DNA from 2 places in the Pseudonocardia tropica genome. Region 1 is predicted to be linked to the other one. Evidence: riboswitches for the same ligand, from Rfam matches in the RefSeq annotation. Region 1 holds a riboswitch; the other holds the start of a gene.
The links. Region 1 has a riboswitch for S-adenosylmethionine ahead of WHI96_RS09435 (putative leader peptide). Riboswitches for the same ligand answer to the same signal wherever they lie in the genome.
Positions count from the first base shown of each region.

Region 2: another riboswitch for S-adenosylmethionine. It lies ahead of WHI96_RS05960 (aminotransferase class V-fold PLP-dependent enzyme); the one in region 1 lies ahead of WHI96_RS09435 (putative leader peptide).

Region 1 is NZ_JBEDNP010000004.1:334,983-340,348, reverse strand. Features, by position in the region: gene WHI96_RS09440 (ABC transporter substrate-binding protein) at 24-1,118, opposite strand; SAM riboswitch class I at 1,689-1,784, shown strand; gene WHI96_RS09435 (putative leader peptide) at 1,790-1,888, shown strand; gene WHI96_RS09430 (LLM class flavin-dependent oxidoreductase) at 2,009-3,274, shown strand; gene WHI96_RS09425 (NtaA/DmoA family FMN-dependent monooxygenase) at 3,271-4,650, shown strand; gene WHI96_RS09420 (ABC transporter substrate-binding protein) at 4,647-5,366, shown strand, end outside.
Region 2 is NZ_JBEDNP010000003.1:88,114-93,479, forward strand. Features, by position in the region: gene WHI96_RS05945 (antibiotic biosynthesis monooxygenase) at 1-114, opposite strand, end outside; gene WHI96_RS05950 (ArsR/SmtB family transcription factor) at 220-597, shown strand; gene WHI96_RS05955 (Fur family transcriptional regulator) at 594-1,046, shown strand; gene WHI96_RS05960 (aminotransferase class V-fold PLP-dependent enzyme) at 1,056-2,444, opposite strand; SAM riboswitch class IV at 2,488-2,602, opposite strand; gene WHI96_RS05965 (hypothetical protein) at 2,677-3,312, shown strand; gene WHI96_RS05970 (DUF2795 domain-containing protein) at 3,393-3,602, shown strand; gene WHI96_RS05975 (hypothetical protein) at 3,644-4,060, opposite strand; gene WHI96_RS05980 (isoprenyl transferase) at 4,057-4,884, opposite strand; gene WHI96_RS05985 (hypothetical protein) at 4,919-5,281, opposite strand.

The DNA.
Region 1 (5,366 bases):
GTTCCCCTCGTCGATCGGAAAGGTCAGTTCGCGGCGGCGAGACCGGCCGGGTCCACGGCGGCCTCCCCGGAGCCGGTCCGGACCGCGTCGACCGCGGCCGGGTCGAGGAAGCCGGTCAGGTCCGCCTCGCTCTTCGCGATGCCCGCCGTGACCGAGTCCTTCGCCAGCTGCGGGAAGGTCGAGGCGAGCGGGTCGGAGTCGAAGGACAGCTCGGTGAAGGCGCGGTCGAGGATGTTCGCCGCCAGCGGCTTGCCGGTGATCTCGCCGATCGCCTCGTTGGAGACGGTCTTCGCCTGCGCGGGGTTCTCACGGATGAGGGTGATGGCCTTCTGCTCGCCGCGCAGGATCGCCTCGACGGTCTGCGGGTGCTGCGCCAGGAACTCGGTCCGGACGATGACGACGGTCGTCGGGAACTTCCCGTCGGGCCACAGGGACTTCTCGTCGACCAGGACCTTCGCCCCGGCGTCGACCAGGCGCGAGCTCCACGGCTCGGGCAGCCAGCCGCCGGCGACCTTGCCCTGCTTGAACAGGTCGAGGGTCTGCGGGTTCTCGATGTTCTGCACGGTCACCGCGTCCGGGCCCTGCCCGATCGGGAGCTTGTTCTCCGACAGCCAGGTCTTCAGCGCGATGTCCTGGGTGTTGCCCAGCTGCGGCGTCGCGATGATCTTACCCTTGAGCTGCTCGGGCGAGGTGATGTCCGGGCTGGTCACCAGCTGGGCGCCGGCCGAGGTGGAGCCCGCGACCAGGCGCACGGCCTCGCCGTTGGACTTGGTGAAGGCGTTGATCGCCGGGCCGGAGCCGATGAACGCGACGTCGATCGAGCCGCCGAGCAGGGCGTTGACCTGGTCCGGGCCGGCGTTGAACGTCTGGGTGGTGAGCTTCGTGCTCCCCAGCTCGGCGGCGAACAGGCCCTGCTTCACCCCGACCAGCGCGGGGGCGTGGGTGATGTTCGGGAAGTAGCCGAGGCGGACCTCGGTCGCGGGGGAGGTGGCGCCCGCGGCGGTGGTGCTCTCGTCGGCGCGGGAGCAGCCGGCCAGCAGCCCGAGCGCGGTGAGCAGCGCGAGCAGGACGGCGGCGGTGCGCGCCCGGGATCCGGAGCGCAGGACGTGCGGGGACATCGCGGGACGGGGTCCTTCCGTGGGGGCGGCGGGCGGTCGGTGACGACCGCTGCGCGCCGGGGCCGGCCGGCCCTGGGGGGCGTGCCGGGGTTCGGGACGGGTGGCGGGCCGGAGTGGTGTCCGGCGGGCGATTCCCGGTCCGGCGGGTGCCTCGCACGCCGGGGGCGTGGCGTTACGGCCCGCGGGGCGGGAGACCGCTCAGCGACAGAGCTCGCTGTAGGCGGGTGCGCGCCGGCTCGGCCAGAACGGCTCGAGGCCGGTCGGGCGCACCGGCACCGCGCGCCGGGCGGCACGGGTCGGCTCGTGGGGGGCGGGCTCGGTCACGCCCCGTGGTAACCGACCGGGGCGCGAGGGCCTCCGTCGGCTCGTCGTCACCCGACCAGGGTGCGGCGTGGTCACCTCCCCGGACAACCCGGAGTCCACCCCCCAGGAAAACGGTCGAGATGTCCGGACAGGTCGAGGCGGTCCGAGGTGGCGATTCCGCAGGTCGGGAGATTCGGTGCGGCGGGGATCACTGCCCGGCTCCGCGGGTTGACACCGTCGGGCACCGGATCCCTACAGTCGGATCGCACACCATCCGGAGCGGCCGAGAGACCCGGCTCGACGACGCCGCAGCAACCCCCCGCAGCACGCGGGTGCGGGTGCTCCAGCCGGGTTCGATGGAGGACACCATGCGGTCGATCGCGGAGCAGGTGCGCGGCGCGCACCACCCCCGGTACCGGCGGCACGTCGACCTGATGCGGGTGGCCGGCGCCGCCTGTCGGGGCTGACGCCGCCCCGTCCGCGTCGTGCGCCGCCCGTCGGCGCCCCGCCGTCCGGTGGCCGTCGGAGTCCCGTGACGCCCCACCCCGTTCCGTCGCACCTCCGTGCGACGAGGAAGCGATGCCCTCATGTCCACATCGGACACGCCAGGCCGGCCGCTGCACCTGGCCGTCGCCCTCGACGGCGCCGGCTGGCACCCCGCCGCCTGGCGCGACCCCGGCGCCCGACCCCGCGAGCTGTTCTCCGCCCGCTACTGGACCGACCTGGCCCGCACCGCCGAGCGCGGGCTGCTGGACCTCCTGACGATCGAGGACGCCCTCGGACTGCAGTCCGGGGACCACCTGAGCGGCGCCGGCCGCCGCACCGACCGGGTGCAGGGCCGCCTCGACGCCTCGCTGGTCGCCGCCTTCCTCGCCCCGACGACGTCGCGGATCGGGCTGGTCCCGACCGTCACCACCACCCACACCGAGCCGTTCCACGTCGCGTCCGCGCTGTCGACGCTCGACCACGACAGCCACGGCCGCGCCGGCTGGCGGGTGCAGACCTCGGTCCGCGCCGACGAGGCAGCCCACTTCGGGCGCCGCACCGTCCCCGGCATCCGCCGCGAGGACCTGGGCACCCCGGCCGCCCGGGAGCTCGTCGCCGAGCTGTTCGGCGAGGCCGCCGACGCCGTCGAGGTCGTGCGCAGGCTCTGGGACTCCTGGGAGGACGACGCCGAGATCCGCGACGCGCTGACCGGCCGCTTCGTCGACCGGGACCGGCTGCACCGGGTCGACTTCGCCGGGGAGCACTTCGGCGTCGCCGGGCCGTCGATCGTGCCGCGGCCACCGCAGGGCCAGCCGCTGGTCGTGTCGCTGGCGCACGGCTACGACCCGGCGCTGCTCGCCGCCCGCGTCGGCGACGTCGTGTTCACCACCCCGCACGACGCCGACGACGCCGCCCGCGTCGTCGCCCAGGTCCGGGCCGCCGAGGCCGCCGTGGGCCGCACCGCGCCGCCGCTGCGGATCCTCGGTGACGTCGTCGTGGTCCTGGAGGCGACCGAGCGCGCCGCCCGCGACCGGCTCGCCCGCCTCGACGCCCTCGACCCGCTCTCCTCCGACGCCGCCGTCCTCGCCACCACCCCGGCCGGCCTCGCCGACACCCTGCTGTCCTGGCGCCGTGCCGGCCTCGACGGCTACCGCCTGCGCCCGGCCGTCCTCCCGACCGACCTCGACGCGGTCGTCGAGGGTCTGGTGCCCGAGCTGCAGGCCCGCGGCGCCTTCCGCACCGCCTACGGCGAGACCACCCTGCGTGCGCGCTTCGGGCTGACCCGCCCGGTCAGCCGCTACGCCGCAGGAGCCCGGGTCGACGCCGTGACCGCGTTCAACCCCGCACTCTCCGGAGCGACCGCATGACCAGCACCGGCAGGAAGCAGATCGTGCTCGGCGCCTACTTCCCGGGCGTCAACCACGACACCGTCTGGAGCGACCCCGCCTCCGGCAGCCACATCGACTGGGAGTCCTTCGAGCACTGGGGGCGCACCGCCGAGCGCGGGAAGCTCGACCTGCTGTTCCTCGCCGAGGGGCTGCGGCTGCGCACCCGCGGCGGCGAGGTGTTCGACCAGGACGTCGTGGGGCGCCCGGACACCTTCACCGTGCTCGCCGCGTTGGCCGCGGTCACCGAGCACGTCGGGCTCGCCGGCACCGTCAACTCGACGTTCAACGAGCCCTACGAGCTGGCCCGCAAGTTCGCCACGCTCGACCTGCTCTCCGGTGGCCGCGCCGCGTGGAACGTCGTCACCAGCTCCGACGCCCCGACCGGGGAGAACTTCCGCCGCGGCGCCTACCTCGGCCACCACCAGCGCTACGAGCGCGCGGGGGAGGCCCTCGCCGCGGTCCGCGCGCTGTGGGACTCCTGGGGCTCCGACGCGGTCGTCGCCGACCCGGCCGAGGGGACCTTCCTGCGCGACGGCCACGTCGGCGACTTCGCCGTGTCCGGCAACCAGTTCGACATCGCCGGGCGCTTCACCACCCCGCGCAGCCCGCAGGGCCACCCGGTGGTGCTGCAGGCAGGCGAGTCCCCGGCCGGGCGCGACTTCGCCGCCGCGTCGGCCGACGCGATCTTCTCCCGCTACCAGAAGTTCGACGAGGCCCGCGCCTTCTACGACGACGTCAAGGCCCGCGTCCGCAGGGCCGGCCGCGACCCCGACGAGGTGCGGATCCTGCCCAGCGCGGGCGTCGTCCTCGGCGACACCGCCGCCGAGGCCCGCGAGCGCCACGCGCACATCCACGACCTGCAGGTCGACCCGTGGACCTCGATCGTGCTCGCCGAGATGGTGTGGAACCGGGACCTGTCCGCCTACGACCCGGACGGCCCGCTGCCCGACGTCGAGCCCACCCCCGACGCCCCGAAGTGGATCGAGGGCCGGGCCCCGCTGACCCAGGACGCCCACGCGACCGTCGCCGCCTGGCGCGAGCTCGCCGCCGCCCACGGGTACTCGCTGCGCGACACCGTCAAGCACGTCGTCGACCGCGCGGTGTTCGTCGGGACCCCGACCCACGTCGCCGACGAGATCGACCGCTACGTGCAGGACGACGCCTCCGACGGGTTCATCCTCGGCTCCCACGTCAGCCCGTCCGGCCTCGACGAGGTCGTGGAGAAGGTCGTCCCGATCCTGCAGGAGCGCGGTGTGTTCCGGACCGACTACACCCCGGGGGCGACGCTGCGCGACAACCTCGGTCTCGCGAGCCCGTCGCGGTTCGGCGAGCGCCGGCCGGCGGTGGCCTCGTGAAGCGCCGTCGTCTCGGATGGTGGCGGGACCTGCCCGACGGACGGTCGGCGGTGCTGCTCGCCGCCACCGCGCTCACCCTGACCGCCTGCGGTTCCGGAGCCGGTGGCACCACCGCCGACGCGGGCCCGCCCCGTCCCGGCGGGACACTGGTGTTCGCCGTCTCCTCCGACCAGGGCTGCGCCGACCCGCAGCAGGTCGGGTCCAACGACTCCATCTACTCCCTGCGTCAGGTCGTGGACTCGCTCACCGACCAGGATCCCGAGACCGGGCAGCTCGTCCCGTGGCTGGCGACCCGCTGGTCGTCGAACCCGGACGGCACCGCCTGGACCTTCACCCTGCGACCGGGCGCCACGTTCTCCGACGGCGCCCCCGTCGACGCGGCCGCGGTGAAGGCGAACCTCGACCGGATCCCCTCCCTCGGCGCGCGTGGCGTGCTGCCCAAGGGATACCTCAGCGGGTACGCGGGCACCGACGTCACGAGTCCGACCGAGTTCACCGTCAGGTTCCAGCGTCCGAACGCGCAGTTCCTGCAGGCCACCTCGACGCACAGTCTCGGTCTGCTCTCGCCCGCCAGCGTCGCCGAGACCGACGAGCAGCGCTGCGCCGGTGTCGTCGGGTCCGGACCGTTCACCCTCGAGCGCTACGCCAAGAACGACGTCACGGTGCTCGCGAAGCGGGTCGGCTACGACTGGGGCTCCTCGTTGTTCACCCATCCC
Region 2 (5,366 bases), on a different contig from region 1:
CTCACCCCCGCGGCAGCCCGGCCGGGCGGCCAGGAGCTCCAGGGCGCGGGCCGCGCGCGCGGTGAACGCGGCCTCCTCGGAGGGGGACACGCGGAAGCGGCAGACCAGCAGCACGGCGCGACGATAACGAACACGCCTACCATGTCGGGTGCGGCCGGCACGGCACAGCAGCGCCGGGGGGTGTGGCCGCCGCCTCCGGGGAACGGACGGGTCCACCACATGTCTGCCGCAGCCCAGACCACGCACGCACCGGGAGCCGGCCCGGGCGCGGACGACGACCACCACCCCGTGCCCGAGCCCGGCCCGACCCGCGACCCGCGCACCCTGGCCGCCGCGGGCGACCTGCTGCGGGCACTCGCCGCACCGGTCCGGATCGCCATCGTCCTGCAGCTGCTGGAACACTCCCGGTGCGTCCACGACCTGGTGGACGCGCTCGGGGTCACCCAGCCCCTGATCAGCCAGCACCTGCGGGTCCTCAAGGCCGCCGGGGTGGTCGAGGGCGAGCGGAAGGGCCGTGAGGTGCTGTATTCGCTGGTGGACGACCACCTGGCGCACATCGTGGTGGACGCCGTCGCCCACGTCGAGGAGGACACGTGACGGAGACGACCGACCGGACGACCGCGGCGACGATCGCGCAGCGGTCCACCGCCGGGCCGCGCGGCATCCGCGCCACCCGGCAGCGGGCCGCCGTCACCGCGCTGCTCGACCGCCTGGAGGACTTCCGGTCCGCCCAGGAGATCCACGAGGAGCTGCGGCGCGCCGGTGAGGGCATCGGCCTGACCACGGTCTACCGGACCCTGCAGACCCTCGCCGAGGGCGGCGAGGTCGACGTGCTGCGGGTCGCGTCCGGCGAGGCGGTCTACCGGCGCTGCGAGACCGAGCACCACCACCATCACCTGGTGTGCCGCCGGTGCGGCGCCGCCGTCGAGATCGAGGGGCCGACCGTCGAGTCCTGGACCGAGTCGGTCGCACGGCAGCACGGCTTCACCGAGGTGTCGCACACGTGCGAGATCTTCGGCCTCTGCGGCCGCTGCTCGGCGGGCTGACGCGCCGGATCAGTCCCCGCAGCCGGGGACGGCCGGCAGCTCCCGGTCCCGGGCGAACGGGTCGGCCGGGCGCGGGTCCGGGGTGGGCGCCCACCGGCCGTCGACGAGGGCGTAGGTCCAGGCCGGACCGCGCCGCGCCAGGTCGGTCAGCGCGTCGACCAGCCGGTCGACGTCGGAGGAGCCGGTGCGCAGGCCCAGGGAGGCGCGCACCGCGTCACCGCCGCCGGTGAGCCGATCCAGCAGCGGGTGCGCGCAGAACCGCCCGTCGCGGACGCCGATGCCGTACTCGGCGGACAGCGCCGACGCGACGAGGCCCGCGGGCAGCTCGCCGAGGGTGAACGAGACGGTCGCGGTGCGGTCGGCGCCGGGACCGTCGTCGAAGCAGGACAGGATCCGCAGGCCGGGGACGGTCGCCAGGCCCGCGCGCAGCCGGGCGGCGAGCTCGCGCTCGTGGGCGGGCACGGCGTCGTCGATCAGGTCCTCGAGGGTGCGGCAGGCCGCGCCCAGCGCGGCGGCGCCGAGCACGTTCGGGGTGCCGCCCTCGTGGCGCTGCGGGGCGGGCAGCCACTCGGTGACGGTGCAGCCCGGGCCGTCGACGGCGTCGTCGGCCGTGACGCCGACCGACCGGACCGCTCCCCCACCCGCGACGTGCGGCTCGGCGGCGTCGAGCCAGTCCCGGCGGCCGACGAGGACCCCGGCGCCGTAGGGCGCGTAGAGCTTGTGCCCGGACAGTGCGACGTAGTCCGCGCCCCACCCGGCCAGGTCGACGCGCCGGTGCGGGGCCAGCTGCGCCGCGTCGACGCACAACCGGGCGCCCGCGGCGTGGGCGATCCGCGCGATCTCGGCGACCGGGAGGAGCTCGCCGGTCACGTTGGACGCACCGGTGACCGCGACCAGCGCGGCGTCGGGACGGGCGGCGAGCTCGGCCCGCAGCGCGTCGAGGGTCGCAGCGATGCTGCGGCCGGCCCGCACGACCCGGTGCTCGGCGCCGCCGGAACCGCCCCGCCAGGCCAGCAGCGTCGCGTGGTGCTCCAGGTCGAGGGTCACCACCGGGCCGGGCACGGCGCGGGCGAGCAGGCCGAGCGCGTCGGTGGTGTTGCGGGTGAACACCACGACGTCCTCGGCGCGGGCCCGGACGAACCGGGCGACGTCGGCGCGGGCGTTCTCCACCAGCGCGGTGCAGACCTTCGAGGTCCAGCCGGCGCCGCGGTGCACGCTGCCGTGGTAGGGCAGCACCTGCGCGACGTGCGCGGCGACGCTCTCCAGCGCCGGCGCCGACGCGGCGCAGTCGAGGTCGCAGTAGCGGGCCCACCGGCCGTCGACGAGCGGGACGGTGAGGTCCGCACCGACGACGCGGGGCAGCGTGTGCGGGACGGGACGCGACAGGGCGAGGGTCATGATCAGGCCTCCGGCCGATCTCGGGGACCCGGCGTGGCGCACGGATCCGCGCTTGCCGACAGCGGGTGTCGCGTCGGCCCGGTCATCACCCGGGGCACCCCACCGCGGAGGAGGGTTGCCGTCCAGCGAGCCGGGGCTTGACGCTGGCACTCGTGACCTTCGGCGACGAAGCTAGCAGACCGTCTCAGAAGGAGACACCGTGACCGTCGCCACCCCGGATAGCGTCTGAACGATGACCGACACGCAACCCGCCCCGGGCACGGTACGGCGGATCGACGTCCCGGAGTCCGGCGAGCTCGCCCGGCTGGCGGCGGTGTTCGACGATCTGCAGTACGTGTTGCAGTGCTGCGAGCACCTGGTGACCGCGCTCGGTGGCCCGGAGTCCGGCCCGGTCCGGGTGGCCGCCGACCCGGCTCTGGTCGAGGCACTGTGGACGGGCGCGGTGATCGGCTACGTGCGCTGCTTCTCCGGCCGCACCACGACCCTCACGAAGGACGACCTGTCCACCCTGGAGCTCGAGGGTGACGTCACCGGGTTCCACGACATGATGTCCACGCTGCGCGACCACTACGCGTCACGGCACGTCAACCCGCGTGAGTCCTACGAGATCGGCGTCGCCCAGTCCAACGACGGCGCCCCGCGCGGTGTCGCGGTCGTCTCCACCCCGCGCCCCCAGGTCGACGAGACCACGGTGCGGCTGCTCGGCCGGGTCGCCTACAGCCTGTCCGGGCTGGTGGACGCGCGGATGACCACGGTCCAGAACGACGTGCTGGGCGTGGCGCACGCGATGTCCGCGGGCCAGCTGGCGGCGCTGCCGGTCGTGCACCTCAGCGACGTCGGGGAGGCGGACCCCGCCGGGGAGGGCTGACCGGCGTGCGGCCGTCCCGTGCATGGACCGCCGCACAACGGCTACCCGGTCACCGAACGCTCCCGACGAGAGGTGACCCCATGACATCCCGTACGACGACCGCCGACGCCGTCCGCAGCGCCCTGCACGGTCTCGGGTTCCCCGCCTCCAAGGACGACCTGGCGTGGACCGCCGAGCGCAACGGCGCCGACGCCGCGACGGTCGAGGCCCTGCGTTCGGCACCGGCCGAGGACTACACCTCGGTCGACGCCGTCGTCGCGGCCGTCGACACCGGCGACGACCAGGAGTGACCGGGCCGCGGCCGGGGGGTGCGCCCCCGGCCGGGCGGGTCTCAGCTCCCGACCAGCTCCGCGCGCATGCTCGACGCCGAGGACACGACCAGCATCAGCAGGGTGCCCATCGGCCCCTCGCCCAGCCCGGCCGCGGGGAAGGCGTAGCGCAGCGTCACGTCCCAGCCGCGCTCACCGCGCACCACCCGGGGCGTGCCGAACAGGCCCTCCCCCACCCCGAGGCCGACCCGTCGCGGCACGTCGTGCTCCGGGTCGGCGGACTCCGGCAGATCCCACGCGACGACGCAGGTCAGGTTGAGGACGGGCAGGCCCTCCTCCAGCTCGGTGCCCTGCACCACGCACAGCACGCCGCCGTGGGCGAAGGTCAGCGCGCCGTCGTCGTCGGTGGTGACGTCGTGGAACCGCTCCAGCGACCCCTTGGCGGTGGTGAGCATCCCGGAGATCACATCGGTGGTCACGGTGCCGCTCCATCGTTCGGGGCCGCTGCGGCCGTGTCGAGGCTCGCGCCCGCTCCGCGACGCTCGGAAGCTCCCCCGAAGCGCCGGTCCCGGCGCGCGTAGATCTCGATCGCCTGCCAGATGTGGCGGCGGTCGAAGTCCGGGAACAGCGTGTCCAGGAAGACCATCTCGGCGTAGGCGCTCTGCCAGAGCAGGAAGTTCGACGTCCGCTGCTCCCCCGAGGAGCGCACGAACAGGTCGACGTCGGGCATGTCCGGCTCGTCGAGGTACCGGGCCAGCATCCGCTCGTCGATCTTGTCGGGGTTGATCCGGCCCTCCGCGGCGAGCCGGGCGATCTGCCGCACCGAGTCGACGATCTCGGCGCGGCCGCCGTAGTTGACGCACATGGTCAGGTTCAGCACGTCGTTGCCGCGGGTGCGCTCCTCGGCGATCTCCAGCTCCTTGATCACCGAGCGCCACAGCCGCGGGCGCCGGCCCGCCCAGCGGACCCGGACCCCCATCGCGTCCATCTCGTCGACGCGGCGGCGGATCACGTCGCGGTTGAAGCCCATCAGGAACCGGACCTCGTCGGGGCTGCGCCGCCAGTTCTCGGTGGAGAACGCGTACGCCGACAGCCAGCGCACACCCAGGTCGATGCACCCGCGGGCGACGTCCATCAGCGAGGCCTCGCCCCGCTTGTGGCCCTCCGTGCGGGGCAGGCCGCGGGCGTTGGCCCAGCGGCCGTTGCCGTCCATCACGAGGGCGACGTGACGCGGCACCAGCTCCGGCGGGATCGCCGGGGGCCGGGCACCGGACGGGTGCGGTGCGGGAGGCTGGAACGGCACGTCGCCGACCCTACGTCGGGGACGGTGGACGGGGTCAGTCGCGGTGGTCGGGCTGCGGCCAGGCCGGCACGGCCGGGTCCTCCAGCCGCTCGATGGTCTCGCGCAGCCGGCGCATCCCGCGGTGCCCGCGGACCCGGTCGGCCTCCGACATCGGCTCGGACTCGTCGGGCCGGATCACCGGCAGCATCGGGATGGCCGGCCACGCGCCGTCCTCGGTGCGGGCCCGGACCTGGCGCATCGCGCGGGTCGGCCCGTCCTGCGGGGACTCCGGCATGGCCTCGGTGCGGACCGGGAGCTGCTGGGTGGGCGGCACCGGGATGCGCTGCGTGGCGGCCGGGAGACGGTGGGTCCGACCGGTGTGGTCGTCGTCCGGCGGCGGGGTGTGGGGTCGGTTCACGACTGCCTCTCCGACGGGGCTGGGGTCCCCTCGATCACAGGAGCGTAACGAGACGGCGGAACCGGTTGCCCGTCGAAAGCGATGA